Regions from separate parts of the Allobosea sp. 2RAB26 genome, predicted to be linked through region 3. Evidence: riboswitches for the same ligand, from Rfam matches in the RefSeq annotation. Region 3 holds a riboswitch; each other region holds the start of a gene.
What was found. A riboswitch is a leader RNA that binds a small molecule or an ion and turns the genes downstream of it on or off. The one in region 3 is predicted to bind cobalamin.

Region 1: linked by a shared signal. The riboswitch ahead of AB4118_RS11355 (TonB-dependent receptor plug domain-containing protein) and the one ahead of metE (5-methyltetrahydropteroyltriglutamate--homocysteine S-methyltransferase) in region 3 are both predicted to bind cobalamin.
Region 2: linked by a shared signal. The riboswitch ahead of AB4118_RS14315 (CbtB domain-containing protein) and the one ahead of metE (5-methyltetrahydropteroyltriglutamate--homocysteine S-methyltransferase) in region 3 are both predicted to bind cobalamin.

What each region holds. Positions count from the first base shown of each region.
Region 1 covers NZ_JBFRGS010000005.1:200,969-210,959, reverse strand. Annotated here, with positions in the region: gene ccoO (cytochrome-c oxidase, cbb3-type subunit II) at 1-610, shown strand, start outside; gene AB4118_RS11385 (cbb3-type cytochrome c oxidase subunit 3) at 622-777, shown strand; gene ccoP (cytochrome-c oxidase, cbb3-type subunit III) at 781-1,668, shown strand; gene ccoG (cytochrome c oxidase accessory protein CcoG) at 1,670-3,106, shown strand; gene AB4118_RS11370 (FixH family protein) at 3,141-3,665, shown strand; gene AB4118_RS11365 (heavy metal translocating P-type ATPase) at 3,670-5,877, shown strand; gene ccoS (cbb3-type cytochrome oxidase assembly protein CcoS) at 5,874-6,050, shown strand; cobalamin riboswitch at 6,068-6,267, shown strand; gene AB4118_RS11355 (TonB-dependent receptor plug domain-containing protein) at 6,389-8,332, shown strand; gene AB4118_RS11350 (ABC transporter substrate-binding protein) at 8,329-9,195, shown strand; gene AB4118_RS11345 (FecCD family ABC transporter permease) at 9,192-9,991, shown strand, end outside.
Region 2 covers NZ_JBFRGS010000006.1:373,842-383,832, forward strand. Annotated here, with positions in the region: gene exbB (tonB-system energizer ExbB) at 1-196, shown strand, start outside; gene exbD (TonB system transport protein ExbD) at 200-655, shown strand; gene AB4118_RS14280 (energy transducer TonB) at 652-1,536, shown strand; gene AB4118_RS14285 (ABC transporter ATP-binding protein) at 1,754-3,457, shown strand; gene AB4118_RS14290 (D-2-hydroxyacid dehydrogenase) at 3,550-4,521, opposite strand; gene cobD (threonine-phosphate decarboxylase CobD) at 4,597-5,613, opposite strand; gene cbiB (adenosylcobinamide-phosphate synthase CbiB) at 5,625-6,605, shown strand; gene cobO (cob(I)yrinic acid a,c-diamide adenosyltransferase) at 6,709-7,320, opposite strand; gene cobU (bifunctional adenosylcobinamide kinase/adenosylcobinamide-phosphate guanylyltransferase) at 7,334-7,858, opposite strand; cobalamin riboswitch at 7,999-8,181, shown strand; gene AB4118_RS14315 (CbtB domain-containing protein) at 8,220-8,399, shown strand; gene AB4118_RS14320 (CbtA family protein) at 8,412-9,152, shown strand; gene AB4118_RS14325 (DUF1636 family protein) at 9,202-9,591, shown strand; gene cobW (cobalamin biosynthesis protein CobW) at 9,596-9,991, shown strand, end outside.
Region 3 covers NZ_JBFRGS010000011.1:46,702-56,692, forward strand. Annotated here, with positions in the region: gene AB4118_RS21175 (transglutaminase-like domain-containing protein) at 1-221, opposite strand, end outside; gene AB4118_RS21180 (TlpA family protein disulfide reductase) at 218-838, opposite strand; gene fdhD (formate dehydrogenase accessory sulfurtransferase FdhD) at 1,143-1,940, shown strand; gene AB4118_RS21190 (DJ-1/PfpI family protein) at 2,105-2,905, opposite strand; gene AB4118_RS21195 (copper resistance CopC/CopD family protein) at 2,902-4,491, opposite strand; gene AB4118_RS21200 (YcnI family copper-binding membrane protein) at 4,537-5,055, opposite strand; gene AB4118_RS21205 (hypothetical protein) at 5,407-5,799, opposite strand; gene metE (5-methyltetrahydropteroyltriglutamate--homocysteine S-methyltransferase) at 6,031-8,379, opposite strand; cobalamin riboswitch at 8,489-8,713, opposite strand; gene AB4118_RS21215 (TonB-dependent hemoglobin/transferrin/lactoferrin family receptor) at 9,012-9,991, shown strand, end outside.

The sequences.
Region 1 (9,991 bases), on a different contig from region 3:
GATCGAGAAAGTCGAAGGCATGCGGCCCTATACGCCGCTGGAGCTTGCCGGCCGCGACATCTATGTCCGCGAGGGCTGCTACAACTGCCATAGCCAGATGATCCGGCCGCTGCGCGACGAAATCGAGCGCTACGGACCCTATTCGCTGGCGGCCGAGAGCATGTACGACAAGCCCTTCCAGTGGGGCTCGAAGCGGACCGGTCCCGACCTCTCCCGCGTCGGCGGCAAGTATTCCGACGAATGGCAACTCGGTCATCTCAATCAGCCGCGCGCGCTGGTGCCGCAGTCGATCATGCCTGGCTACCCCTTCCTGGCGAAGACCGAGCTGCGTTTCAATGACATCGCCGATCACCTGCGCGCCAATCGTGGCGGCGGCGTGCCCTATACCGACGAGATGATCGCGCAGGCCGCGAGCGACCTCGAGGCCCAGGCCACGCCCGACCACCCGAGGGCAGCCGAGTTCGAAGCGCGCTACCCGAAGGTCCAGATCCGCGATTTCGATGGCGATCCCAAGCGGATCACCGAAGCCGACGCGCTGATTGCTTACCTCCAGGTCCTCGGCACGCTCGTCGACTTCAAGCTCTACGACACCAAGGCCAACATCCGTTGAGCGAGGGCACCATGGAAACGACCTACCATTGGCTCGCGGGCTTCGCCCAATCCGCCGGCCTGCTCTACTTCGTCGGCACCTTCCTGGCCGTTTGCCTCTACGCGCTCTGGCCGAGCAACCGCGCGCGCTTCGACGAGGCCGCCCACACTCCCCTTCGGGAGGACTGAGCCATGAACAAGCATCAAGATCCTGCCTCCGAATTCGATGCCGTCACCGGCCAGTCGACCACCGGCCATGAATGGGACGGCATTCGCGAGCTCAACACGCCGCTGCCGCGCTGGTGGCTCGGCATCTTCTACGCCACGATCATCTGGTCGGTCGGCTATTGGGTCATCTACCCGGCTTGGCCGCTGCTGACCGACGCCACCAAGGGCGTCATCGGCTATGCTTCGCGGCAGGAGATCGAGGATGATCTCGCGATCATGCGCAAGGACCGCGCCGCACTGGCCAGCGGCCTCGCCGACGCCTCGCTCGAGCAGATCAAGGCCGACCCCGCCCTGTTTCGCGTCGCAATGGCACAGGGCAAAGCCGCCTTCGGCGACAATTGCGCAGCCTGCCACGGCGTCGGCGGCAGCGGCGGCAAGGGCTATCCCAACCTGAACGACGACGAGTGGCTCTGGGGCGGCTCGCTTGCCGCAATCCAGACAACGCTGCAGCACGGCATCCGCGTCGCCGGCAACAACGACACTCGCGTCAGCCAGATGCCGGCTTTCGGACGCGACGGCATGCTGAAGAAAGAGGAGATCAGCGCGGTCGCCAACCACGTGCGCGAGCTGGCCGGCCTGTCGACGCAACCCAAGGCCAACCTCGCGCTCGGCCGCAAACTCTTCGCCGACAATTGCGCCGCATGCCATGGGCCTGCCGGCAAGGGCAACCAGGAACTCGGAGCGCCGGATCTGACCGACGCCATCTCGCTCTACGGCATGGATCTCGCGTCGCTGACGGAGACCATCACCAACAGCCGCAACGGCGTGATGCCCGCCTGGGGCCAGCGGCTCGACCCGACCACGATCAAGGCCCTGACCATCTATGTCCACTCACTCGGCGGAGGCCAATGACATGGCACTCGCGGAAAGCGAAGACGCTCCGCTCTTCGCACCGTCGAAGAAGGTTTATCCGCAGAGTGTGTCGGGCCCGTTCCGGCGCGCCAAGTGGATCATCCTCATCCTCTGCCTCGGCCTCTACTACCTCCTGCCCTTCCTGCGTTGGGACCGCGGCCCCAACCTGCCGAACCAGGCAGTCCTCGCCGACATCGCCAATAATCGCTTCTACTTCTTCTTCATCGAGATCTGGCCACAGGAGGTCTACTACTTCACCGGCCTGCTGATCCTGGCCGCCTTCATCCTGTTCCTGATGAACGCTGTCGCCGGCCGGGTCTGGTGTGGCTATCTTTGCCCGCAAACGGTCTGGACCGACCTCTTCCTCGCCGTCGAACGCGCTTTCGAGGGCGACCGGCGCGAACGGATGAAACGCGACGAGGGTCCCTGGACGGCCGACAAGCTTGCAAGGAAGACCGGCAAGCACCTGGTCTGGCTCGTGATCGCCTGGTGGACCGGCGGCGCCTGGGTGCTCTATTTCGCGGATGCGCCGACCCTGGTGCGGGAGCTCGCGACCTTCACCGCGCCGCTCTCTGCCTATGTCTGGATCGGCATCCTGACCTTCACAACCTATGCGCTCGCCGGGATCATGCGCGAGCAGGTCTGCAACTTCATGTGCCCGTGGCCGCGCATCCAGGCGGCGCTGACCGACGACGACGCCCTCAACGTCACCTATCGCTACGACCGCGGCGACCCGCGTGTCTCGGTCAAGCAGGCCACCCGCCTGCGTGCCGACAATCAGCCGGCCGGCGATTGCATCGACTGCTTCCAGTGCGTCGCAGTCTGCCCGACGGGCATAGACATCCGCGACGGCTCGCAGATGGACTGCATCCAGTGCGGCTTGTGCATCGATGCCTGCGATACGGTCATGCTCAAGATCAACCGCCCGCTGGGATTGATCGCCTATGACACCGACGACAACGTCAAGCGGCGGATCGCCGGCCAGAAGCCGGTTTATCGCCTGATCCGCGCGCGCACGCTGATCTACGCCGCGCTGATCGGGCTCGTCGGCGGAGCGATGATCTACCAGCTCGCGACCCGCAGCACCGCGGGCATCTCGGTGCTGCACGAACGCACTCCGCTCTTCGTCACGCTCAGCGACGGTTCGATCCGTAATGCCTACACCGTGCGCCTGCTGAACAAGCGACCGGACTCCCGCCCCTTTGCGCTCACCGTCGCCGGCGTACCCGGCATCCGGGTCGAGACCGTCGGAACTCAGGCGACGGCCGATCTTCGCCCGATCATCACGGTCGATCCCGATTCCTCGCGCGAAATCCGCGCGCTGGTCACGGTGCCGGCCGGCATTCCTCTCGACAAATCCCAGCCGATCACCTTCACCGCGTCCGATCTGTTCGCCGGCGAGGTCGTGACCGCCGGGGATCATTTCATCGCTCCCTAGAGAACGCATCATGACCTGTTGCGGAGGCTTCATCATGCCGATCGATTTTCCAGCCCCGCCGGCGCCAGACCGGCGTCGCCCCTTCGAACTGAGCGGGCGCGCCGTGCTCTTCTGCATGATAGGATTCTTCATCGTCGTCGCGGGCGTCAATGGCGTGATGATGGTCTCGGCCATCCGGACCATGCCCGGCGCCGATGTGAAGAGCGCCTATGAGACCAGCCAGCGCTTCAACAGCGAGATCGCGCGCATGCAGGCGCAGGCCGCGCGCGGCTGGCTGGCCCAGAGCGAGGTCGCGCGCGCCGGCGCCGATGCGGTTGTTTCGCTCGCACTGAAGGACAAGACGGGCGCAGCAGTGACCGGACTCGCGGTCGAGGCGAAGCTGCAGCACCCGGCGACGCGGCAGCAGGACCGCGACGTGACGCTGACCGAAACAGCGCCGGGCCAGTACAGCGCCAAGGTGCCTGGCCTGCATGCCGGCGCCTGGACCCTGGTGGTCGAGGCAACGAACGGTGGCGAAGCGGTCTTCTCCTCACGCAGCCGCATCATGCTGAAGGACTGACCGCATGGCCGCGCAGCAGGATCTCTCGGTCTTCGTCCGCCATCGTGAGAGTGGGGTCGCGGGCATGGAACTCGCGGTGGAGAACATCCGCTGCGCCGGCTGCATGCACGCGATAGAGAACGGCCTCGCCCGCGAGGCCGGTATCCTCAGCGCCCGCGTCAATCTCGCGCTGACGCGCGTCACGGTCGAGTGGACGGAAGGCGCGCTGCGCCCCGAGGCCGTGATCGAGCGCCTCTCCCGGCTCGGCTTCAAGGCATACCCCTTCCTGCCGGCCTCCGGGCGGGATGACGACACAAGCGAGGAAAGGCGGCTGTTGCGCTATCTCGGCGTCGCCGGCTTCGCCTCGATGAATATCATGCTGCTCTCCGTCTCGGTCTGGTCGGGCAATAGCAGTGACATCAATCCGGTCACGCGCGACTTCTTTCACTGGCTCTCGGCCCTGATTGCCTTGCCGACCGCCGCCTATGCCGGCCGCCCCTTCTTCGAGAGCGCTCTCCGGGCACTGCGCGCCGGCGCCGTCAACATGGACGTGCCGATCACGCTTGGCATCGTGCTCGCGCTCGGCATGTCGGTGGTGGTGACCTGGAACCACGCCGAGCATGCTTATTTCGACGGCGCGGTGATGCTGATCTTCTTCCTGCTGATCGGGCGCTATCTCGACCAGCTGATGCGCCGCCGCACGCGCGACCTCGCCGGCAATCTCGCCGCGCTGAAGGCGGAAACAGCGACCCGGCTGATGCCGAATGGCGAGGCGGTGGTGATGCCGATCGCGGCGATCGCCACGGGCGACCGTGTCCTGATCCAGCCCGGCGAGCGCATCAGCGTCGATGGCGTCATCGAGACCGGCCATTCCGAAATCGACCAGAGTCTGGTCACGGGCGAAACCCTGCCGCACGCCGTCGCGCCCGGCGCACAGGTCTATGCCGGTACCCTCAACCTCTCCGGAGCCTTGACGGTAAAGGTCGCGGCTGCCGCCAGCGGCACGCTGCTCGATGAGATCGATGCGCTGATGGCGCGCGCGGTCGAAAGCCGGTCGCGCTATGTCAAGCTCTCCGACCGGGCGGCCAGGCTCTACGCCCCTCTTGTCCACGCCACTGCGCTCGCGACTCTCTTGGGCTGGATCGCCTTCGGTCTGCCCTGGCCCGAAGCCCTGATCATCGCCATCACCGTTTTGATCATCACCTGCCCCTGCGCGCTCGGGCTCGCGATTCCAGCCGTGCAGGTCGTTGCCGCCTCAGCCCTGTTCAAGCGCAAGGTCATGTTGAAACAGGGTGATGCGCTGGAACGCCTCGCCGAGGCTGATGTCGCAGTCTTCGACAAGACCGGCACACTCACCTTGCCTGACCCCGATCTGGTCAATGGCGACGAGATCGATGCCGCAACCTTGCAGGCCGCCGGCCGATTGGCTGCCGCGAGCCGCCACCCTCTCGCCCGCGCCATCGCCCGTGCCGCCGGCAATCCCGCACCTGCGAGCGATGTCAGCGAAAATCATGGCGCAGGCTTGAGCGCGATCGTCGGCGGGATCGAAACCCGCCTCGGCAGTGTCGGCTATTGCGGGGTCGGGGCCGAAGCCGCAATCGTCGCCGCCCGCCATCCGGCTGCCTCCCTGATCGCGTGGCGCCATGGCAATGAATGCGCCGTCTTCGCGGTTGACCAGCAGATACGGCCGGAGGCGCGCGACTGCATTGCCGCGTTGCGCGAGCTTGGCCTCGAGATCCGTATCCTCTCCGGCGACCGGAGCGAAGCTGTTGCGCCTGTCGCGTTGGCCCTCGGCATCACGGAGGCCGAATCCGGCCTGCGCCCCGACGAGAAGCTCAAGGCCCTCGACCGGCTCAGCGCCAAGGGGCGCAAGGTGCTGATGATCGGGGATGGGTTGAACGACGCCCCGGCCCTTGCCAAGGCCCATGTCTCGATCTCTCCGATCAGCGCGACCGACCTGGCGCAGGCATCGGCCGACATCGTCTTCATCGGCGACAGCCTGATGCCGGTCGCCGACAGCCTGCGCATCGCCCGCAGCGCCCGCAACCTCATGCTGGAAAACCTCTGGTTCGCGGTGTTGTACAATGCCGTCGCGGTGCCGATTGCCGTCGCGGGGTTCGCGACGCCGCTGGTTGCTGCCGTCGCGATGTCGGGCTCGTCGCTGGTGGTCACGCTGAACGCCCTGCGCGCCGGGCGCGGCCTGCCCGGCCAGAATACGGGAGCAAGCGCATGAACATCCTGGTGATCCTGTTCCCGCTGGCGCTCGGTCTCGGACTGCTGGGGCTGGCAGCCTTCTTCTGGTGCATGCGCACCGGCCAGTTCAGCGATCTCGAGGGGCCGAGCTGGCGCATCCTCAGGGATGACGACCTGCGCTCACCTGGGGACACCAACCTCAACGATCATTGACGCCGCTGCCGTTCCGGCCTTACCTCGCCGGCGACGGTTCCCTTAGGGGATCAAAAGGGAATGCGGTGCGGATGGTTCGCCATTCAATGCCGTGGCTGCCCCCGCAACTGTAAGCGGCGAGCCTTTCGCCACACGCCACTGGGCCCTCGGACCTGGGAAGGCGGCGTCAAGGCACCGACCCGCGAGCCAGGAGACCTGCCGTCAGCCGTGGTCACACGCGAACACGTTCGGACGGGGTGTTTCGATCGCTTGTTGAACTGCACGCTGGCCAAGGGCAGCGGGCGGGGCCTCGCGTTCGCGGTGACGTGCCACTGACGTCAACGCCCGAGGTTTCACCAGTGATCCGCCTTTCCCCGACCGCCCGGCGCGGCCGGCTGCTCATAGTCCTGCCGCTTCTCGTCTCTGCCAGCTCCCTGCCCGCCGGCCGGAGCTCGGCCCAGTCCGCTCCGGAAGCGATTTCCCTCGACGAGATCGTCGTCAGCGCGACGACGCGGCCCACGCCAGCCCGCGAGATCGCCAATTCCGTGACCGTCATCACCGCCGGCGATATCCAGCGCGAGCAGCGCCGAACCCTGCCGCAGGCCCTGGCCGCCGTTCCCGGCCTCAATATCGTGCAGATCGGCGGCCCGGGCGGGCAGACCTCGGTCTTCATGCGCGGCACCAACTCCAACCACGTCAAGGTCCTGATCGACGGCATCGAGGCCAACGACCCGTCGACGCCGAACCGCTCCTTCGATTTCGGCTCGGTGCTGACCGACGACATCGAGCGCATCGAAGTGCTGCGCGGTCCGCAAAGCGGCCTCTACGGCGCCAATGCACTGGGCGGTGTCATCTCGATCACGACCAAGCGCGGTGACGGTCCGCCAAAGCTGACGGCCCGCGCCGAGGCCGGCTCATACGGCACCTTCAACCAGGCGGTCAGTCTGAGCGGCGGCGACGACCGCTTCAACTACGCCCTCAGCATCGCCCATTTCAAATCGGATTCGACCCCGGTGACACCTGCCGGTCTCGTTCCACCCGGGCGCCGCATCAATCCAAACTCCTACGACAACTGGACCTATTCGGCCCGGTTGGGCGTCGCGCTGTCCGATACGCTGTCGCTGAACTGGGTCGGCCGCTACACCGACGGCTACCTGCTCTTCACCGGCGATTCCGGTTTTCCCAGCACGCCCAGCGGCTTCCGCAGCAGCCAGGACTATAAGCAGGCCTTCACGCGCGGAGAGGTCGTCTGGGATCCGCTCGGCGGGCGCTTCGTCAATCGCTTCGGACTGTCCTACAGCAACCAGGACCGTTCCAACCGCATTCCCAATGCCATTGGTATCCTCGGCCTGCCGACGGAGAATCTCGGCGAACGCACCAAGGTCGACTGGCGCGGCGACCTGGAGCTGATGAAGGGCCAGACCCTGGTGATGGGCCTGCAATATGAGCGCGAGCGGCTGGAAACCCGCGCCCTCACGGCATCCAATGGCAATACTGGCGCCTTTGCCGAACTGCAGTCGAATTTCAGCGACAGGCTCTTCATGGTCTCGAACATCCGCTACGACGATGACGAGACCTTCGGCGGCCACACGACCTACCGCATCGCGCCGGCCTATATCGTGCCGGGAACCGAGACCAAGCTGAAGGCGAGCTACGGCACAGGTTTCAAGGCGCCGACCCTGAGCGAGCGCTTCAGCGATTCTCGCCCGGCCTTCAACTTCTTCGGCAATCCGGACCTGAAGCCGGAGGAAAGCCGCGGCTGGGATCTCGGCTTCGAGCAGCCCTTGCTCGCAGACAAGGTCCGGTTCGGCGCCACTTATTTCCACAACGACATCGAGAACCTGATCGTCACCAACGCAGCACGGAACTCCTATGCCAATATCGGCAAGGCCACGACCAAGGGCGTCGAGGCCTTTGCCGCGCTCGAACTCTCGCCCCAGTTCAAGGTGCGGGCGGACTACACCTTCACCATCGCCAAGGACGACATCGCCCGGCAGGAGCTGCTGCGCCGTCCCCGTCACAAGGCCAGCGTAACGGCAAGCTGGACGCCGGTTGACAAGCTCACCCTTTCGGCGACGCTGATCTATGTGGGTGAGCGCGTCGACGGAAACCGAGACTTCTCGATATCGCGCATGCGGGCGCCGCGAGCTGCCATCGTCAATCTCGCCGCCGAGTACAAGGCAACCGATACGCTCAGTGTCTTCGGCCGCATCGATAACCTGCTGGACAAGCGCTACGAGAACCCCGTCGGCTTCCTGGTGCCGGGTCTCGGTGCCTATGGCGGGCTGAAGGTAACCCTGTGAAGCGCCGGGCAACCCACGCGATCACCGGCCCTGCGCTGGCGCTTGGCCTCTTGCTCGGGTTCGGCGGCCCGATTGCCGCCGAAACGCCGGCAAGGCCTTCCCGCATCGTCTCGCTGAACATGTGCACCGACGAACTGGTGCTGCGGCTCGCCGAGCGCGACCGCATCGCCTCGGTCACCTGGCTCTCCCAGGACCCGCGCAACGCCAACATGTCCGAGGTTGCCAGGACCATCCCGGCCAATCACGGCCTTGTGGAAGAGGTGCTGAGCTACAAGCCGGACCTGATCATCGCTGGCGCCTACACGACGCGCAGCACCGTCGCGCTGCTGAAGAAGGCGGGCGTACCCGTCCGCGAGTTCGGCGTGCCGCGCAGTCTCGCCGAAATGCGCACGCAGATCGCCGAGATGGCGGCCTTGCTCGGCGAGGAGGAACGGGGCAAGGCCCTGATCGCCGCGATAGACCAACGCCTCGAGGCACTCACCGCAAACCCGATCGCCGGCCATCCCAGGGCGCTCGTCCTGCGGCCGAACGGTTTCACGGTCGGGCGCGGCTCCCTCGTAGACGAAATCCTGACCCGCGCCGGTCTGACCAATCTCGCCGCCGAGCTCGGCATCGACAGCTATGGCCAGATCGCACTGGAGACGGTCGCGCTCGGCCAGGCCGACATGCTGATCCTCAACACCACGCCGGACGGCCCTCCCTCGCTCGCCCACGAGATCCTCGGCCATCCGCTGCTGGCGAAGCTCGGCGCGCGGCTCAGGCTTGTCGCCCTCCCCTCGAAACTCTGGACCTGCGCCGGACCGGCCGTGCTCGATGCCATTGAGCTGCTGGCCGCTTCCCGCAAGCAAGGATCGCGCTCATGACAATCGCGGTTCAGGGCAGGATACGGGACAGGGCGCCAAAGCTGGGGCGGCTCATTGTCATGCTGGCCCTGTTGATGCTGGCCATGATGCTCGTTTCCATGGCGGTGGGTTATGCCCCACTCGACATCAAGGCGGCCCTCGCCGACGCCCTCGCCGGACGGAAGACCCTGCCGGCGCTCGTCCTTGTCGAGCTGCGCTTGCCGCGCGCGCTGCTGGGCGCGCTCGTCGGTTTCAGTCTCGGGCTTGCCGGCGCCGCCATGCAGGGCCTGCTGCGCAATCCGCTTGCCGAACCCGGAATCCTCGGAATTTCAAGCGCCGCCGCCTTCGGCGCGGTCGTGGTCTTCTACAGCGGCTTGTCGGCGACGATGGCGCTCGCCCTCCCCTTGGGCGGCATGGCCGGCGCCGCAATGGCGACGCTTCTGCTCTATGCCTTCCTGGGGCGCGGCGCCGGAACGATGACGCTGATCCTCGCCGGTGTCGCGATCAACAGCTTCGCGGGTGCGATGACGGCGCTTGCGCTCAACCTCGCGCCAAATCCTTACGCAGCGTTGGAAATTGTCTTCTGGCTGATGGGCTCGCTCGCGGACCGCAGCCTGCTCCATGTCTGGCTCGTGCTGCCGCCGATGATCCTCGGCTGGCTGTTGCTGCTGTCGACCGCGCCTGCCCTCGACGCACTCACCCTGGGCGAGGACACCGCAAAGAGCCTTGGCTTCGACCTGGCCTGGCTGCGTGCCCGGCTGATCGGCGGAGCTGCACTCGCCGTCGGCAGTGCGGTCGCAGTCACCGGTGCGATTGG
Region 2 (9,991 bases), on a different contig from region 3:
CCTCGTCGCGGCGATCCCCGCCGTCATCATCTACAATGTCTTCTCGCGCTCGATCGCAGGCTACCGCGCCGTGCTGTCGGACGCCTCGGGCGACGTCCTGCGCCACCTCTCGCGCGACCTTGAGCGCGCGCGGCGTGCGGCGCAGCGTCCCGGCCGCTCGCTGCATGCGGTGCCGCCGCTGATGTCGGCGGAGTGAACGATGGCCGTTTCGCTCAAGGATCCGCAGGACGGCGATCTGGCGGAAGTCTCCGAGATCAACGTCACGCCCTTCATCGACGTGATTCTCGTGCTGCTGATCATCTTCATGGTCGCGGCCCCGCTCTCCACCGTCGACGTCGCCGTCGATCTGCCCGTCTCCAACGCGCAGCCGCAGCCGCGGCCCGAGAAGCCCGTCTTCCTTACCGTGAAGGGCGATCTCTCGCTCGCGCTCGGCAACGACCCCGTCCCGCGCGAAGCGCTGCAGAGTGTCCTCGACCGGCAAACCAGCAGCGACCGTGAGCAGAGAGTCTTCCTGCGCGCCGACGGGACCGTCGCCTATCGCGAGCTGATGGATGTGATGAACCTCCTGCGCAATGCCGGCTATCTGAAGATCGCGCTGGTCGGGCTAGAGGATACGGGCCAGGCGGCCGCGCCGGTCGCGGGTGTGAAGCCATGAAGACCGGGTCTCTCGATGGCAGCGCATCACGACGCCTCTGGCCGGCGCTATTGCGCTGGAGTTCGGCTGGGCTCGTCGTGGTGGCGGCGCATGGCGGCATTGCCTGGCTGGCCTTGAGCTGGCGGCCGGGAGAGGCTGCGGCCGGCGCGCCCGAGCCTGCCGTGATGATCGAGCTTGCGGCGGTTTCCGTTGCGCCCGAGGCCCCCGCTGCCGACCTGCCCCCTGCCCCCCAGGCGACCGAGGCCGAGCCGCCCCCACCAACCCCGGAGCCTGTTCCCGAGCCGGTCAAGGAGCCAGAGCCGCCTCCGGAACCCGAGGTGATACCCGAGCCGGTCCATCTGCCCGAGCCTGAGATCAAGCTGCCCGAACTGCCGCAGCTGCCCGATGCTGCAGCCGTGCTCGCTCCCCCGCCTCCGCCTGCCCCCGCGAAGCCGAAGGTCGTCGAACGCAAGCCGACGCCGCCCAAGCCACGCGTCGTGGAGCGCCGCAAGCCGGCCGAGCGCGAGAAGCCACGGGCCAAGGAAGCCGCCGCGCCCCCCGCCTCGGCCGCGCCCGCCGCTGCTCCTTCCTCCGCGCCAACCGGCTCCGCTGCATCGCCCTCCGCCTCGACGGCGTCATGGCGCGGCATGCTGATCGCCCATCTCAATCGCTACAAGCGCTTCCCGGGCGGCGCGCGTCCCGGCACGGTGCAGATTGCCTTCTCGATCGATCGGGGCGGGCGTGTCCTGTCCGCGCGACTCGCCGGCAGCTCCGGCGATGCCACGCTCGATGAGGAGGCCGTCAGCATGATCCGCAGGGCAAGCCCCGTCCCGGCGCCTCCTGCCGGCGTCGGTGGGGGCGGCACGATCTCGCTCGCGGTGCCGGTGCGTTACAATCGCTGACGTGGCCCATCTGGAGTGCGGCGGAGCTCCGGGCCCCGGCTTGGCGATGAGTGATCAGTGCCCGGCCATGCATCGCCGGCATTCCGCCCCGGCACGCCAGAGCCTATAGAAGGGGCCGGCCCCGTTCCGGCCTCTGGACCCGCGGATAATCGTGCGCGATCCGGAGCGAGGACGCCCGATCCGAACCGCGATCCGGATTTGAAAAGACATCGTCATCATGCTTCGCCGTTTCTTCGCCTATTACGCACCGCATCGCGGCCTCTTCCTGCTGGATTTTTCCTGCGCAGTGCTGTCGGGCCTGCTCGAGCTCGCCTTCCCGATCGCGGTGAAGTTCTTCATCGACTGGCTGCTGCCCGGCCAGAACTGGGGATTGATCCTCGCCTGCGCCGCCGCACTGCTGGTGATCTACCTGCTCAATAGCGGGCTGATGGCGATCGTGACCTATTGGGGCCACATGCTCGGCATCAATATCGAGACCGAGATGCGGCGGAAGGCGTTCGACCATCTGCAGAAGCTCTCCTTCAGCTTCTTCGACAACCAGAAGACCGGCCATCTCGTGGCCCGCCTCACCAAGGACCTCGAGGAGATCGGAGAGGTCGCGCATCACGGGCCCGAAGACCTGTTCATCGCGATCATGACCCTGTTCGGCGCCTTCGTGCTGATGTTCATGGTCAGCCCCGAGCTTGCGCTCGTCACTGCCGCGATCGTGCCGCTGACCGGCTGGCTGACCGGCCGCTATGGCGGGCGCATGACGCATAACTGGCAGCAGCTCTTCGGGCGGGTCGGCAGCTTCAACGCGCGCATCGAGGAGAATGTCGGCGGCATCCGCGTCGTCCAGGCCTTCGCCAACGAGGAGCACGAGCGGCGGCTCTTCGCCCGTGACAACCAGAACTACCGCCAGACCAAGCTCGATGCCTACCGCATCATGGCGGCTACCATCGCGCTGAGCTATCTCAGCATGCGGCTGACCCAGATGGTGGTGATGGTCGCCGGCAGCTATCTCGTCATCACCGGCAGCCTGAGCCAGGGCGGTTTCGTCGGATTCCTGCTGCTCATCGCCGTGTTCTTCCGACCGATCGAGAAGATCAATTCGGTGATCGAGACCTATCCGAAGGGCATTGCCGGCTTCCGGCGCTATACCGAGTTCCTCGACACCGAGCCTGATATCGCCGACCGACCGAATGCGGTGACTGCGCCGAGACTCTCGGGCGAAATCCGCTATGCGGGCGTTTCGTTCGCGTATCAGACCGGCCGCCCCGTGCTCAGCGGCATCGACCTGCATATCAAGCCGGGCGAAACGATCGCGTTCGTCGGCCCGTCAGGGGCCGGCAAGACGACGATCTGCTCCCTGCTGCCGCGCTTCTACGAAGTCAGCGGCGGAAGCATCACCATCGACGGCATCGATATCCGCGACATGACGCTGGCCTCGCTGCGCGGGCAGATCGGCATCGTGCAGCAGGATGTCTTCCTCTTCGCCGGCACGATCCGCGAGAACATCGCCTATGGCCGGCTCGAGGCGAGCGAGGCCGAGATCGTCGAGGCCGCGCGGCGCGCGCGGCTCGACGAGGTCATCGCGGCGATGCCCGACGGGCTCGACACCATCATCGGCGAACGCGGGGTCAAGCTTTCGGGCGGGCAGAAGCAGCGCCTCGCCATCGCTCGCATCTTCCTGAGGAATCCGCCGATCCTGATCCTGGACGAGGCGACCTCGGCGCTGGACACGCAAACCGAGCGCGCCATTCAGCAATCGCTTGCGGATCTGTCGCAGGGCCGCACCACGCTGATGATCGCGCATCGTCTCGCGACCATCCGCGATGCCGACCGGATCGTGGTGGTGGATTCGACGGGGATCGCCGAGCAGGGCAGCCATGCCGACCTGGTCAAGGCCGACGGCATCTACCGCCGGCTGCACGAGGCGTAAGCGACCGCCCGGTCAGGTATCGGCCCGAAACCGGGAAGACCGATGCGATCACAGTCAGATCATGGGACCGGACTTCGTTCCGGTTCCATGATCTAAACGATCTGGTTGTGCAACCCCGCGTCGCCACGCGCCAGCCGGTCGAGATTGTCGAGGAGGATGTCGACGACGTTCGTCTCATAGGCGCGCGTCTCGCCGGCGCTGTGCGGGGTGACGATGACGTTCGGCTGGCCCCAGAAGGGCGAGGCCGATGGGAGCGGCTCGTCATGGAAGCAGTCGAGCCCGGCGCCAGCCAGGTGCCCCGAACCCAGCGCCGCCAGCAGCGCCGCCTCGTCGACGACACGGCCACGCGCAACGTTGATCAGGAGAGAGCCCGGGCGCATGGCGGCCAGCGCCTCGCTGCCGATCAGTCCTTCGGTCTCGGGCGTCAGCGGGCAGGTCAACGCCACGATATCGGCCTCAGCCAGAACCGTGCCCAGCTTGTCCGTCGCCACAATCGCATCGATGCCTGGTTCGGGCCGCTCGCTGCGGCGCACACCGATGATGCGCAGACCGAAGGCCGCAGCCAACCTCGCCAAACGCAGGCCGATCCGTCCAAGGCCGACGATGACAAGCGTCTTGCCGCCGAGCTCGTCCTCGCGTCGCGCGCGATCACCGATCATCGGCCGCCAATGCTTTGCCATCTGGTTGTCGCGAGCGAGATGGATCTGACGGGTAAGGCCCAGGATGAGCGCCAACGCGTGTTCGGCAACGGCGCGCTCATTGCCCCCCTGCGCACTGGTGAGGCGAATGCCGGCCGCGGCGAAGGCGGCTTTGTCGAACTGATCCGTGCCGGCGCTGATCGACTGGACGAAGCGCAGGCGCGGGCAGGCGGCGATCAGCTCGTTGCGCCAGAGTCCGGAGACGACGAGGACATCGGCTTCGGGCGCGCGCGCCTTGAGTTCATCGAGGTTGCGAACCTCAAAGCTCCTCGCGGCGCGCCCCCGCGCGGAGAACTCCGCTCCCAACTGGTAGGCGGCATGCGCGAAGCCGATCGTGAGTTCTCTTTCCTGCGGCCAAGGCTTCATTGCATTCCCCCGTGATGACAAAACCCAGCTTAATCATGCGAAACGGCTCCGTCCCGCCGTTCCATGCATGCGCCCCTAGGCGGCACCAGGAGGCAGAAAGGATGCCAGAGCAGCGGCGAGCCTCTGCCAGGACGGCTCGTCGCCGGGCAAGCCAAGCCGTAGCCAGCTCGCATTGTTCTGAAAGCGGCGGACATAGATGCCGTCGCGGCCGAGATGGGCGAAGAGTGCCGGTGCGTCCGGCGTCGCCAACAGCCTGAACAGGGAGGTGCCGCCGACGATCACGCCTCGCGACGCCAGCAAGGCATCGAGGCGGGCGGCATCGCTGGCCCGGGCACCGGCGGCCGCCGCGAGCCAGTCCGTGTCACTGAGCGCCTGCGCCCCGATATGAAGCGCCGGCCCCGCGACGGCCCAGGGACCGAGCGCGGCACGCAAGGCCTCCGTCAGGCGCGCCTCGCCGATCGCGAAACCCAGACGCAAGCCGGCGAGCCCGTAGGTCTTGCCAAAGGAGCGCAGGATCAGCGTCGCCGGGGGCAGCTCGGGGATCAGGCTCGCCTCGGGCATGAAATCGATGAAGGCCTCGTCGATGACGAGCAACCCGCCTCGTCCGGCCAGGTCACGCGCAACCGCCGTGAGTTGCGCGCGCTCAATCACCCGCCCATCGGGATTGTTCGGGTTGACCAGCACGACCACGCCCGCATCGCCCGCCTCCGCGGGCATTGCGCTCTCCCGCACGTCCATCCCTGCCTTGCGCCAGGCCACCGCATGTTCGGCATAGGTCGGGCCGATCACGGCGACTGGCCCGGTGTTCGCAAGACACGGCAGCAGTTCGATCAGGATCTGAGTGCCGGGCGCCGCGACGATGCCGGCCGTCTCGGGCACCCGGTACGTCTCGCGTGCCGCAGCGAGCAATGCCGCCTCGTCCCGCACTCCCGGCAGGCGCTGCCAGAGGCTTAACGGCAGCTCAGGAACCGGATAGGGGATGGGATTGATCCCGGTCGAAAGATCGATCCATGGCTCGGGCGCCTCCGGGAACAGCGCCTTCGCCTGTGCCAGATCGCCGCCATGCCAGACCTTGCCTGCCGCCTCAGCCATTCCCGCCCCGCATGAGCCTGTCCGATTCCCTGCCGCTCCTCGCCGCCGCCCTGATCAACGAGGCGGGATTCGGCTACCCCCAGGGCTTGTATGCGCTGATCGGCCATCCCGTCACCTGGATCGGTGCGCTGATCTCCCGGCTCGACCGGATGCTCAATCGCGAGAGCGCCCCCTTCATCGTGCGCAAGGCGGCCGGCGGCCTCGCCCTCGCGCTGCTGCTTGCCGCCACATTTGCCATCTCATGGGGGCTCACCCTGCTCTGCCGCGGCCTCGGCCCGCTTGGCTGGCTGCCCCTCGCGCTCGTCGCCTCCAGCCTCATCGCACAGCGCAGCCTGCACGAGCATGTCGCACGGGTCGCCGAAGGACTGGAGCGGGACGGGCTCAAAGGCGGACGCATGGCCGTTTCGATGATTGTCGGCCGCAACCCCGAAACCCTCGACGAAGCCGGAGTTTCCCGCGCCGCAATCGAAAGCCTTGCCGAGAATTTCTCGGACGGGATCGTCGCTCCGGCTTTCTGGCTCGGCGTCGGCGGCCTGCCGGGCGGCGCGCTCTACAAGGCGATCAATACCGCCGATTCGATGATCGGCCACAAGACACCGCGCCACCTCGCCTTCGGCTGGGCGGCGGCGCGTCTCGACGACCTCGTCAACCTTCCCGCCTCTCGCCTCACCGCGCTGCTGCTGACCGCAGCCGCCGCACTCGACAAAACGTCAGACCCCGCCAATGCGTGGCGAGCTGTCCGACGCGATGCCCGCCATCATCGTTCGCCCAATGCCGGTTGGCCGGAAGCCGCGATGGCAGGTGCGCTAGGCCTCCGTCTGGCGGGCCCGCGCGTCTATGGCGAGGTCAGGGTCGACGACGGCTGGATGGGGGACGGCCGGGCCGAAGCGGAAGCGGCGGATATCCGGCGGGCGCTCGCTCTCTATCGGAGGGCATGTCTGCTGCTGTGGGGGCTCGCCGTTGCGGGGGCCGCTACCGCGCTCGCCCTCTAGTTCATCGGACCGGGCATCGCATCTGGAACGACGATCTCACCTTCTGTGTTTGCTTCGACTTTCCCGAAAGCCGCAACTCACGTTTCGGGTCGATGGCTCAGCCTCAGAACTCGATCCCGGCCTGTGCCTTCACGCCCGCCGCGAAGTGATGCTTGACCAGCGTCATCTCGGTGACGAGGTCTGCGACGGCGATCAACTCGGGCTTGGCATTGCGGCCGGTGACGACGATGTGCAGATCAGGGCGCCGGCTCGCCAATGTCTCGACCACCTCCGCCAGCGGCAGATAGTCGTAGCGCAGCGCGATATTGAGTTCGTCGAGCACGAGCAGGCGTATCTCCGGATCGTCCATCAACGCCTTGGCCTTGGCGAAGGCGCGCCCGGCGGCAGCGATGTCGCGGGCCTTGTCCTGCGTTTCCCAGGTGAAGCCTTCGCCCATCGTGTGCCAGACGATGCGATCACCGAAGGCGTCGAGCGCCTTGCGTTCCCCTGTCGCCCAGGCGCCCTTGATGAACTGCACCACCCCGACGCGCCAGTCATGGCCGAGAGCCCGCAGGATCAATCCGAAGGCGGCGGTCGACTTGCCCTTGCCTGGCCCCGTATTGACGATCAGGAGTCCCTTTTCGATCGTCTTGGCGGCAACCTCGGCATCCTGCACTGCCTTGCGCTTTTCCATCTTGGCCTTGTGGCGGGCGGCCTCGTCAGCATCGATCGTCATCGGAACCTCCTGCTCATTTCACCTGCATCGGCAGACCGGCGACCATGAAGATCACCCGGTCGGCCCGCGCCGCAAGCATCTGGTGCAGCCGCCCCGCCTCGTCGCGGAACCGCCGGGCGAGCGCATTCTCAGGCACGATACCGAGCCCAACCTCGTTGGAAACCAGGACCACCGGGCCTCGTGCCGCGACGCAGGCCTCGACCAGTTCCCGGCTTGCAGCCGCCACATCCTGCTCTGCCAGTATCACGTTGGTCAGCCAGAGCGTCAGGCAGTCCACCAGGACAGGTTGCCCCGCGGGAACCGCGCGGATCGCCTGCGCCAGGTCCAGCGGAGCATCGATGGTCATCCACTCCTTCGACCGGCGGGCGCGGTGCTCGGCAATCCGGGCGCGCATCTCATCGTCATAGGCCTGGGCCGTGGCGAGATAGGTCCAGGGCGCTGGCACCATCTCGATCAGGGCCTCGGCATGGCGGCTCTTGCCGGAGCGGGCGCCGCCCAGAACGAGGGTGAGAGGGGAAAGGATCGCTGCCACTGCCAAACTCTCAGCCCAGGGAAGATCAGCCTAAGGAACGGACCTGGCGAGCGAAGCGAAGCAAGCCGGGACAGGCGACAAGAGATCACATCGCTTCACTGCGCTCGCAATCACGATCGCTGCATTGCACAGCACCGTGCAGATGGCTAATGATCATCGCCGACGGTGCCTCTGCAAGGAGGTGAAAAGGGAACGCGGTGCGATACCGCGGCTGCCCCCGCAACTGTAAGCGGCGAGTTTCGCGCCATCGGCCACTGGGATTGTCCCGGGAAGGCGGCGAGAGATCCGGACCCGCGAGCCAGGAGACCTGCCGTCAGCGAGTGATGCAATCCAGCGGGCTGCCGGCGGGGTGGCCAAGGAGACCGAGATGACGACGAATACGGCTTCGATCACCACCCAGGCCAGCGCTTCCGAGCGCGTCAAGGCTGTCGCAGCTGCCCTGGCACTCGGCGCAGCCCTGATCTTCACCGTCGGCTTCGCCCATTCGACCAGCGTTCACAACGCAGCCCACGACACGCGCCACACCCTCGCCTTTCCCTGCCACTGAGGGAAAGGCAACATGGTCAATCGTGTTCTCACGGTCAGTCTTCTGGCCGGGCTTCTTGCTGGGCTCCTGGTAGCAGCACTCCAGCATGTCACCACCACGCCGCTGATCCTCAAGGCGGAAACCTTTGAGACGGCACTGCGCGCAGTCGAGCTTCAGCACGCCAGCTTCACCGGCGATGCCAGGATCGTCCTTGCCCATGGCGGCGCCGACGCAGCCGACCACGCCGAGTGGAAGCCACAGGACGGCTTGCAGCGTACGGCCTTCACCACCATCGTCACCATTGCGACCGCGATCGGCTTTGCCGCCCTGCTGCTCGGCGGCATGATCGCAGCGGGCGATGCCATCACTGAGCGGACCGCACTGATCTGGGCGGCTTGCGGCTTCCTGGCCTTCGGCCTCGTGCCGGCGACCGGGCTCGCACCGGAATTGCCCGGCAGCGCGTCAGCCGAACTGCTCCACCGCCAGACCTGGTGGATCGCCACCGCGCTCGTCACCGCCGGCGGCCTCTGGGTCTTCCTGCGGGCGGAGGCGAGCTGGCTGCGGGCACTTGCCGTGCTTGCCATGCTCGTCCCGCATCTGATCGGCGCACCACATCCCGCCGCCCCGGAGAGCAAGGTCCCTGCCGAAATCGCAGCGCATTTCGCCGCGCTCTCGCTCGCGCTCCAGGCTGCCCTCTGGCTCGCCACCGGCTTTGCCGTCGGCGTGCTCTGGCCCTGGGCGACGCGCCGTGCCGCAGCCCCGGCCAAGGCCTGACGCTGAGCGCGATCCCCCGGGATCGCGCCGGAAGCCAAGGAACCGGCCTATGCCCGAAGGCGATGTCACCATTTTCGTCTGCGTCGCCTGCCGGCGCGCGCGGGCGGACCTGCCGGAGGGTTACGACCAGCCCGGACTGGGTTTTGCCGAGGCGCTGCGCGAACGCATCGCGCGCGACGGCGGGACGCTTCCGGTCGAACCCGTCGACTGCCTCGCGGTCTGCAATCGCCCCTGCACCGTCGCCTTGGCGGCCGACGGCAAATGGACCTATCTGATCGGCGATCTCGACGCAGACACCCATATCGCCGAAATCGTTGACGCAGCTGCAAGCTTTGCAGCCAGCGCAAACGGTATCGTTCCCTGGAAAGAAAGACCCGCTTCGTTCCGCAAGGGCGTGGTCGCGCGCGTACCGCCTCTCCCGGCGCGCCAACAAGGATGAGATCATGAACGCTCCCCAAGCCCGCTCGCTGGGCAAGATCCCCTGCACGATCATCACCGGCTTCCTCGGGGCCGGAAAGACCACACTGGTGCGGCACCTGCTGGAGAATGCAGGGGGCAAGCGCATCGCCGTGCTGGTCAATGAGTTCGGCGATCTCGGCTTCGACGGTTCCTTCATCGCCGGCTGCGGCATTTCCGGCTGCACCGCGGAGGACATCGTCGAGCTGCCGAATGGCTGCATCTGCTGCACCGTCGCCGACGACTTCGTGCCGGCGCTGGAAAAGCTGCTCGACCGGCCGAACCCGCCGGAACACATCCTGATCGAGACCTCGGGGCTTGCCCTGCCGAAGCCGCTGGTCAACGCGTTCAATTGGCCGGCCATTCGGTCACGTGTCACGGTC
Region 3 (9,991 bases):
CCCAACCTGATCCATTCGCCCTCCTGCACTGACGGCAGCGGAATCCAGACCTGTGCCCTGCCCTTCGCCGGCAATTCGAGCCGGGTCAGCACCTCGAAATTGCGCCAGGCACCGGGCGTAGGCGCAAAGACAGCGTCCTGGGCGAGGACGTGGTGCGGAGCCACAAACCCCGCAGCTGCGACCACGGCACCGGTTTTCAGCATGTCACGACGCGTAATCATCGGATCTCCTCCCTGCTCTGGCTTCCATCGATCGTCTGTTCCGCCGGCGTCCCGTTCTTGCGCTGCGACAGTCGCGTCAGCACGGGGATGACGGCCGGGCCCGTCCAATCGAGCGGCCCTTCGGCCTTGAAGGCCGGGCTCAGGTCGCGATCGAGCACGAAGCTCGTCGGCAATCCCTCAACATGCCAGGCCTTCATCGCGCTGCGGTCGCGGTCCAGCAGGATGGGGAATGAAACCGGGCGCTCGCGGAAGAAGGTCCTGACCCGGGCGTCGACCTCGCCGACATCGACGGCGAGGATCGTGAGCTGGACCGGCTGCTGAGCCGCGAGTGCGTTCAGCGAGGCCATCTCCTCGATGCAGGGGGCGCACCATGTCGCGAAGAAATGGACGATCACGGGACCGCCGGGCAGCTCCGCCAGATCGATACGAGCGCCGTCGAGGCGGTCGAGAACGAGTGTTGGGGTGGTTTCGGCAAACCAAGGCTTGAGCTCTTCGGCCAAGCTCGACGTGCTGGCGAGCACCAGCGACGAGGCGATCAACAGCACCCGCCAGGAGCGCCCTTGTCCGGCATTCAGTCGATGAGCGCCCCGAAACTCGGGAGCCGTGACCGTAACCACGCCTCATCTTGTCCCAGATGCTCCAGCAAGGTCAATTTCGACTTTCGCCGCGGCACATGATGAGTGCGCACCCAGGGTCTGTCCGGATTGGAAGGCGCCCGTGCCACGAGAGCTCCGGCTTCGCTGTCACATACAGACCAGCGCTCGCTGCGCTTCATTGGGGCGCCGAGCCCACCCGCGCTTCTCCGTCTTGTTCGGACGAAGCGCGCCATGCCTCCTCAGCGGCGCTCGCAACGGCAGTGGGTCTGTGCCATTTTTCGCAGGCGACGGTCCGATCTCCGGTCGGCGCAGCAGGACGATCGATATGGAGAGCCACCTCCGGGTAGAATCGACGGTCTGGCGAAATGGCGGCCTTGCTCCGAGCAGCCGCGCCGTGCCGGAAGAATCTGCGATCGCGATCACCTATAACGGATCATCTTACGCCGTGATGATGGCGACACCCGATGATCTCGAGGATTTCGCGATCGGGTTCAGCCTGACCGAAGGTATCATCACCTCGCTGGATGAAATCCACTCGCTTGCGATCATCGAGCAGGAGATCGGCATCGAGTTGCAAATCTGGCTCGCTGATGCGCCTGCGGAGAAGCTCCAGCATCGCCGTCGCTATCTGGCAGGACCGACCGGCTGCGGCTTGTGCGGCATCGAGCAGCTCTCCGAGGCGATACGGCCTCTGGATTCGGTTCCGCTCGGCCTGAATTTCTCTCCTGAGGAGATCATGATGGCGGTTCAATCGATCTCGGGCCAGCAAACGCTGAATCGTCAGACGCACGCAGTGCATGCTGCCGCTCTCTGGGAGCGCCACCAAGGCCTTGCTGTCCTGCGCGAAGACGTGGGCAGGCACAATGCCCTCGACAAGCTGGTCGGGGCACTCGCCCGCCAGAAGCGCGAGGCCGAGACCGGCATCGGTGTCCTCACCAGCCGCATCTCGGTCGAGATGGTTCAGAAAGCTGCCATCGCTCGACTACCAATTCTCGCTGCCGTCTCCGCTCCCTCGGCGCTGGCCATACGGACGGCAGCCGATGCCGGAATGACGCTGATCGGGATCGCACGCGGCGACGGCTTCGAGATATTCACCCATCCCGCTCGCATATCGCGGACCTAAAGCATTGGCCCGAAATGTAGATTGCGGCTTTCGGGAAAGGCGATGCAAACACAAGGTTAGATCATCGGACCAGACACGATGTCCGGTCCGATGATGTGGTGCGCTTGTTGCCGGGGACGTGACGCAAGCGGTTCGTCCTCGATCATGGAATTCGCGCCGGTGCTTCAGAGCGCGAGGCGTGACCTCGCCTGTTCGGCCTGTGCCTTCGCCATTGCAATCAGCGGTGACCGGCGCGCGAGGACATCTTGGATATTCGTCTTGTCCGCACGCTCAGGCGCGCCTGAATCGAAGGGCGGTTGCGGGTCGTATTCAAGGACGAGCTGGATGCGGCGTGCGGTTTCCTCACCCACGAGCGCAGCAGCGAGCGTCAATCCGAAATCCAGTCCGGCCGTCACACCTCCGCCAGTCATCCGGTTGCGATCAATCACGACGCGATCAGTCTGGAGCTTTGCGCCCATCACAGGCAGCAGATCCCGGACATACCAGTGCGAGGTCGCCCGATAGCCCTTCAACAGTCCCGCGGCTCCGAGCAGCAGAGAGCCGGTGCAGACGCTTGTGACATAACGAGCTTGCGCGCCGCGTTCGGCGAGGAAGCCCAGCACCTCGCTATCCCCCATCAAGGCGACACTGCCCTTCAACCCGCCGGGGACGAACAGGACGTCGAGATCGCGGGGGCATTCGGAGAATGTCGCCGTTGGCGCAACCGGCAGTTTCACATCGCTGGTGACGGCTGCCCTGCCCTTCCAGACCAGATGAGTTTCAGCCTGCAGAAGCGAGAACACCGTCAGCGGACCGACGAGATCGAGCAGAACCATATCCGGGTGGACAAGCATCGCGACGCGCATCGGCGCGGCACCCGTTGCCGCAGGTTGTGCCTCGGCCGCGCGCACATGTCCGAACAAGCCCGAGAGCGCCCCTGTCGCGGCCAGTGCTGTCAGGTCCCGGCGCGTCATGTCATTCGTCATGGCTTGATCTCCACGGTCTCACCGAGGCGGATCATCTCGAAATCGGAGACCAGGATTTCGAGTTCGATGGTCCACCGACCACCGATGGGAATGACGAGGCTGTCGACATGCCAGGCGCCGTCGCTCGACCGGACGGCCTGACGCTCGATCGGTTCGACCCCGGCCGACGGGTTCGACATCACGCAGCGAACCTCCTTGACCGTGAGCGGTCCAAACTCTCCGTCGAGCAGTGAAATCGAAATGGAGGCCGGCCCCGCACGTCCAGGCGAGATGCGGATGTCCGCCATCGCCTTGGCCGTGTGAATGTGGATCGATGCAGGCGGCGCTCCCGCATCGAGAAGTGCCCGCGGCGGCGGCGTGAAGCGCCAGGTCGCAACGGTGCCAAGGACAAGGAACACCAGCAAGGTTTCGGCCGCGATCATGCGCCGCATCGTCTTGGCGGCGATGCCCGTTCGAGACCGGACATGGGGCGTGAGGCGGTAGCGGTTGATGGCGGCCAGGCCCAGCAGGATTGCAACCCAGGCGAGCTTGATCAGCAGAACCCAGCCATAGCCGGTCGAGATCAGTGTGCCTGGCTGTTCGAGCTGAACCACCGCCAGGATGCCACCGCTGAGCAGGGTCAAGCCAACAACGACAGGTATCCAACGCGAGAACTGGCGCAGCACGGCAATTGCGTCGGGCTCCCGCAGAGCGAAGAACAGAGGCACCAAGGCTCCTGCCCAGGCGGAGACGCTGACGGCGTGAACAAAGACTGCACTCCGCATCAACCACTGCGGGCTGGCCGCGCTGGCATGGCCACTCGCGGCGAGCGCCACCCCTACAGTCAGGAGGGCTGCTCCAGCGAAGACCGGCCCCATGCGGCCGCGTACCGCCAGGGAGGCCATTCCGAGCAGAAATGCGACGGCTGCAGCCAGCGCCGTGCGGCCAAAGCTGCTGGCGGCCGCGGCGCTCCAGACGTCCGCTTCGCCCAGGCTGCCGAGCGAGCGATCCAGGATATCGAGCCCTTGCGCGGCGAGTGCCAGCGGCAAGGCGGCAGATCCGAGCAGGATGAACAATCCGAGCGGTCGCCGGGCATCGCGAGGCAAGGGACCAACCCAGGTCGCAAAGGCTGCCCCGCCGAGCCCCATGAGCAAGCCCAGATAGAGCCCTACCTTTCCCAGCCATAGGGTAGCCCGCACAGCAGGATCAGTCCGTGTCTCAGGAGTTGGCGACTGGCCGCTGGGCGCACCGACTGAGAAGACCACCGCCCCACCAACCGGGTGCCCATCCTCGGAAATGACGCGCCAGCTCAGAACATGCGTTCCGGCTGACAGTTCGGCGGGCGCTTCGATCATCAGCGTCCTGTCCTTCAGCACGAACCGATCGAGTGTGCGGGACGCGCTGTCTGGTCCGATCAGCTTCAGGATGAGCGGCGACACCGGTTCACTGAAGCTCAGTGTCAACACCGCAGGGGCGTTGGTCACGACCGCGCCGTCCGCCGGCGAGGCGGCGATCAGCGCGGCATGAGCGAAGGCGCGTCCGGTTATTGCCGTGGCGACAGCCAAGGCGCAGGTCAGGACGAAGGCGAGGCGAAGGGGCCAGCGCATGGCAACTCCCAGCAGCCGGGCGCGAAGCCCGGCCACTTGCGCGGTTTACTTTTTCGGGGTGAGCTTCAGACCGGGAGCCGGATACTTGTAGTCGTCCGCGCTCTTGCCCTCAGTCGGGATCTCGATCCAGCGTTCGACTGTGCCGCCCTCGCACTCCTGGACGACCGGTACGTAGAGGACGGTGTCGGCCTTGAGGTCGGAGGTCAGATAACCGCGCAGCACGAACTCGTCATAGTGCTCGTCAAGCAGCCTGCCGCCGCTCCAGACCACTTCCTTCACGCCTTCCGAAGTCGGTGTGCCGTAGTAGTCGAAAGCCTTGCCATAGGGGCCCTTCACCGTTTCCAGTGTCCAGCCGGGCTTGGGCATCGGCTTGACCGCGATCACGCCCTCGGGAATCCGGACGCGGACCTTCGTTGTTGCCGCGCCCTTGCAACCATGGGGCACGCGCAACACGGCCTTGTAGGTCGAGCCGACCGGAGCCTGCTGCGTTTCGAGGGTAATATGAGCGAGCGCACCGGTTGTTCCCAGAGTGACGAACATCGCTGCAAGGAGATGGGTCTTCATGGCGTAATCCTTGGTCTGTGAGGGCGGTTCTGCGACGGGCTCGTGAGAGCCCATGACGCTCGATGCCGTTGAGTGTGGTCATCGGACGGTGAGTGCCGGCCGGTGATGGCGATCCCGACATGCGGCCCCGGTCAGATTGCGATCGGCAAAGGAACCGTTGGCATGGTGAGCCGAGGCATCGCAGGCGCGAGCCCCCGCGCTTCATTTGCGTGCCGGGCAGACATCGCGCCGAATGCTCGGATCAGAATCTGGTGCGCATCTGCTGGGGATGGCGGGCAAATCGGCCTTGAAGCCGAGGTCGCGCAACAGAGCGGCCCTACATGCGCGAACGCATGGCGGCTTGCTCAGGTCTCAGACCGGCGGTGCGCGGGGATTGGCGGGCGATCGGCCGGCGACAAAGCCGTGAGGCGCGTCGAGATGCCGGATGAAGGCGTTCAGGTCGACGATCCGGTAGACAACTGGCAGATAGTCGATTGCTGACGGCACATCCGCGTGGGCGGGATGAGAGCAACCGAGCGCGCAGCCGCTCATCAGATCATGCTGCGCCGTGCCGCGGTCGGTCGTGTCACCCGGCGAAGAAGCCCCCGGCGAGCAAAACGTTATGGCCAGAGTGCGATCGAGAGCGATGCTCGCAGCATTGGCACCCGACGCGAGCCCTGTCAGGACCATCTGGAGCACGAGCAGATAGGCCACGGCGACCGCGACCCAACGGCTCGATTCTGCTCTCTGGCGCCACGCGGACAAGGGCTGCCCTCCTGACGTTTGGATAGCACTGCTGTTGGCCGCGTCAATTGCCAAGGCGCAAACGAGCGTCGGGCACCTCACGCAAGACAGTACGGCATGGAGCTGCATGCGCAGTCCCCTCGGTCCCCCCGTGCAGAGATCCCCGCCCCGCCAAGAAGCTTCGAGAGGCGATGCCGGCTTGACGGCGACGTCGCGGCGGCATCCTGCGCCGCCGCGACGAGCCTCAGGCGCTCAGCGAGCGGCTGCCCGGACGTGCCGCGCGGCTTCAACCATATTGACGAGAGCAGGCCTGACCTCCTCCCATTTGCGGGTCTTCAGGCCGCAATCGGGGTTGATCCAGAGCTGTTCGTCTGCGAGCTGGAGGCGAGCGAGCTTCATCAGGCTCGTCATCTCGCCCACCTCGGGCACCCGCGGCGAGTGGATGTCATAGACGCCGGGACCGATCTCGTTGGGGTAGCGATAGGTCTTGAAGGCGTCGAGCAATTCCATCTTCGACCGCGAGGTCTCGATCGAGATCACATCGGCGTCCATCGCGGCGATCGCGTCGATGATGTCGTTGAACTCCGAGTAGCACATATGGGTGTGCACCTGGGTTGCGTCGGTGACGCCCGAGGCACAGAGCCTGAAGCTGCCCACCGCCCAGTCCAGATAGCCCTTCCACTCGCTCTTGCGCAGCGGCAGCCCCTCGCGCAGCGCCGCCTCGTCGATCTGGATCATCGCGGCACCTGCCTTCTCCAAATCGATGACCTCGTCGCGGATCGCCAGCGCGATCTGGCGGCAGGAGGCACTGCGCGGGATGTCGTCGCGGATGAAAGACCAGTTCAGGATCGTAACGGGCCCGGTCAGCATGCCCTTCATCGGCCTCATCGTCAGCGACTGCGAATAGGTCCACCAGCCGACCGTCATCGGCTGCGGCCGCGAGACGTCGCCGAACAGGATCGGCGGCCGCACACAGCGCGAGCCGTAGCTCTGGACCCAGCCATGTTTGGTGAAGGCGAAGCCGGCGAGCTGCTCGCCAAAATACTGCACCATGTCGTTGCGCTCGAACTCGCCATGGACGAGCACGTCGAGGCCAATCTCCTCCTGCCAGCGCACCGTGCGCTCCGTCTCCTCACGCAGGAATTGCTCATAGTCGGCATCGCTGATCAGGCCCTTGGCATGAGCCGAGCGGGCCTTGCGGACCTCGGCGGTCTGCGGAAAGGAGCCGATCGTTGTCGTCGGGAAGGCTGGCAGGTTGAAGCGTTCGCGCTGCAATTTCGCTCGGGCTGCGAAGGGGCTCTTGCGGTCCGTCATGCTGGGCGTCACCGCCGCGACACGCGCAGCCACTGCGGCATCGTGGACTTTCGGCGAGGCCTTTCGGGCCGCCGCTGCGGCCGCCGAAGCGTCCAGGGCATCCCCGACGCTGTCGCGGCCACCCGCCAGGGCTTTGCCCAGCACCGAGAGTTCGCCCATCTTCTGCACGGAGAAGGCGAGCCAGCTCTTCAGGTCGGAATCGAGATCGGTTTCGAGATCGAGATCGATCGGCGTGTGCAGCAGCGAGCAGGAGGGCGCGATCTGGACATGGTCGGTGCCGCGCCTGGCGACAACCGGCTCGAGCCGGTCGAGCAGCGCCGGCAGGTTGGCCCGCCAGATGTTGCGGCCATCGATCATGCCGAGCGACAGCACGAGCCCGCGCGGCGCCTTGGTCAGCACCTCCTCGAGCTGCGCGGGAGCGCGCACGAGGTCGAGATGAAGGCCTGCGACAGGCAGCGTGACCGCCGTGTCGAGATTGTCGCCGAGACCACCGAAATAGGTCGTCAGCATGATCTTCAGCTGCGGCAGGGCATGGGCGATGGTGGCATAGGTCCGGCGCAGGGCGTCGCGGGCGGCCTCGTCGAGATCGAGCACCAGACAAGGCTCGTCGATCTGGACCCATTCGGCACCATTGGCGGAAAGGCGGCGCAGCACATCGATATAGACCGGCAGCAACTCGCCGAGCAGCGAGAGCGGATCGAGGCTGGCGTCCTTGCTCTTGCCGAGCTTCAGATAGGTGACCGGCCCAAGCAGAACGGGGCGGGTGTCGTAGCCGAGTGACTTGGCCTCACGATACTCGTCGACCGCCTTGAGCGAGGACAGTGCGAAGCGCTGTCCGGTCGCGAATTCCGGCACCATGTAGTGGTAGTTGGTGTCGAACCACTTGGTCATTTCCTGCGCCGGGGCGCCGTGGGAATGCTCGTGGTCGTGGTGGGCATGGCCGCAGGAGGTGTGCGGCTCGGTCTCGCTTTGCGCACCTCGCGCCATGGCGAAATAGGTCGCCAGCCCGACCGGACCACCCTTCCAGCCATAGATCTCGGGAATCGCGCCGACCATCACGCTGGTGTCCAGCACCTGATCGTAGAACGAAAAGTCGTTCGACGGGATGACGGTGACACCGCGTGCCTTCTGGCGGGCCCAGTTGGCGGCGCGCAATGCGGCGGCGGTGTCGAGCAGGTCCCTTTCGGTCGACTTGCCCGACCAATAGCTTTCGAGAGCGAGTTTGAGTTCGCGGCGCGGACCAATGCGCGGCGTCCCAAGGGTCGCGACAGGAAGTGAAGATGACATAGGCTTACCCCAGAAGTTGGGAGCAAAGGCCAAAGCGGACGCGTCCAGGATTCCGCCGGCGAAGAGCCTGCGCAATCGCAAAGCGCTCCACCGGGACACCCCGCCCGAGGACGTTCAGTTCGTCGAGGCAGGTCTCCTGGCTCACGGGTCATCGCTGCTGTCCGGCCTTCCCGAGACCTTGCCGGCCTCAGTGACACATCTTGGACAGCGGCTCACCGCTTACAGTTGCGGGGGCAGCGCCGGCCTTGCCCAGGTCAATAGCGACCTCGACGCACCGGCTTCCCTCTTAGCTCCGGGCAAACAGACCCGGAGAACCACGACACCCCAACCTAGGTCCAAATGCTCGCCGCAGTCAATGGGAATATAAAGACATCTTTATGTCTCCATGTCGCTATCTGCGCCGACTGACGCTGCTCCCGACGGCGGGATGTTCCGTGGTCGCGCGCAGGCGATGCGGGGCAAGCAGTTCCCGCGCAATTGCTAAAGTAGAATAATTAGAATCTATATCTATTATAGATTTCAAATGTACTTCACGCTACAAAATTACATCAGAAAACACTGTGTCAAATTTACAATTGCGAATCCTAGTACCAGCGGACTACATCCACCCGCAAATGGACTGGGGCCTTCCAATGAAGAAAAAATCAAAACTATATTTTTCAGCCGCTTTCCTTTTTACAATCCTTCAAAGCACGATTTGTTACTCTCAAGCGATCGCAGATGGCGGCAGTGCGTCACCGGCGTTCACGCTCGACCAGATTACGGTCACGGCGACACGCGGTGAAAAGCAGGTTCTCGATGTTCCCGGCGTCGTGAACGTTATCTCACGGCAGGAACTCGACGAGCGCATGACGCGCGACATGCAGGACCTCGTCCGCTACCAGCCGGGCGTCAGCGTCAACCGCCTCACCAGCGGCACCGACCCGTTCGGCAACCTCGATGGCTTCACGATCCGGGGGGTCGGCGGCAACCGCGTCCAGATGCAGGTCGATGGATCGCGTGTGATCGAGCGCATCACTGATGGCAATCGCAACTTTGTCGAGATGCCCTTCCTGAAGAGCGTCGAGATCGTGCGTGGCCCGGGCTCCGTGCTCTGGGGCGCCGATGCTCTGGGCGGCATCGTCGCCTATCGTACGCTCGATCCCCAGGACCTGCTGAAAGGCAAGGACAAGCCGTATGCCGTACGTCTCGATGCCGGGTATGACAGTTTCGACCGCTCCTTCACCAAGACCGGCATTGCGGCCTTCAGGCTCACCCCTGCCCTCGAGGCCATTGTCGGCCTGAGCCAGAAGACGGCGGAGGAGGCCAAACTCAGCCGTGCCCGGGCCGATGGCGGCCGCTGGGGCTGCCCCGTGCCGAGCCTGCGCTATCTCGGCTGCGACACGCTGAACCCGCTCGACAGCACGGTTTGGAACGCCTTCGGCAAGATCGTCTTCTCGCCGACGACAGACCATACGTTCAAGCTGACCGGAGAGTATTTCAACAACAGCTCAAAGGTAAATCAGCTCTGGGACTACAATGTCTTGGCGTCTGGTCTCCGCAACGGACCCTATATCCGAGATGAAGTGAAGTCACGCCAGCGCATCGCCTTCGAGCATCAATGGGATGTCGG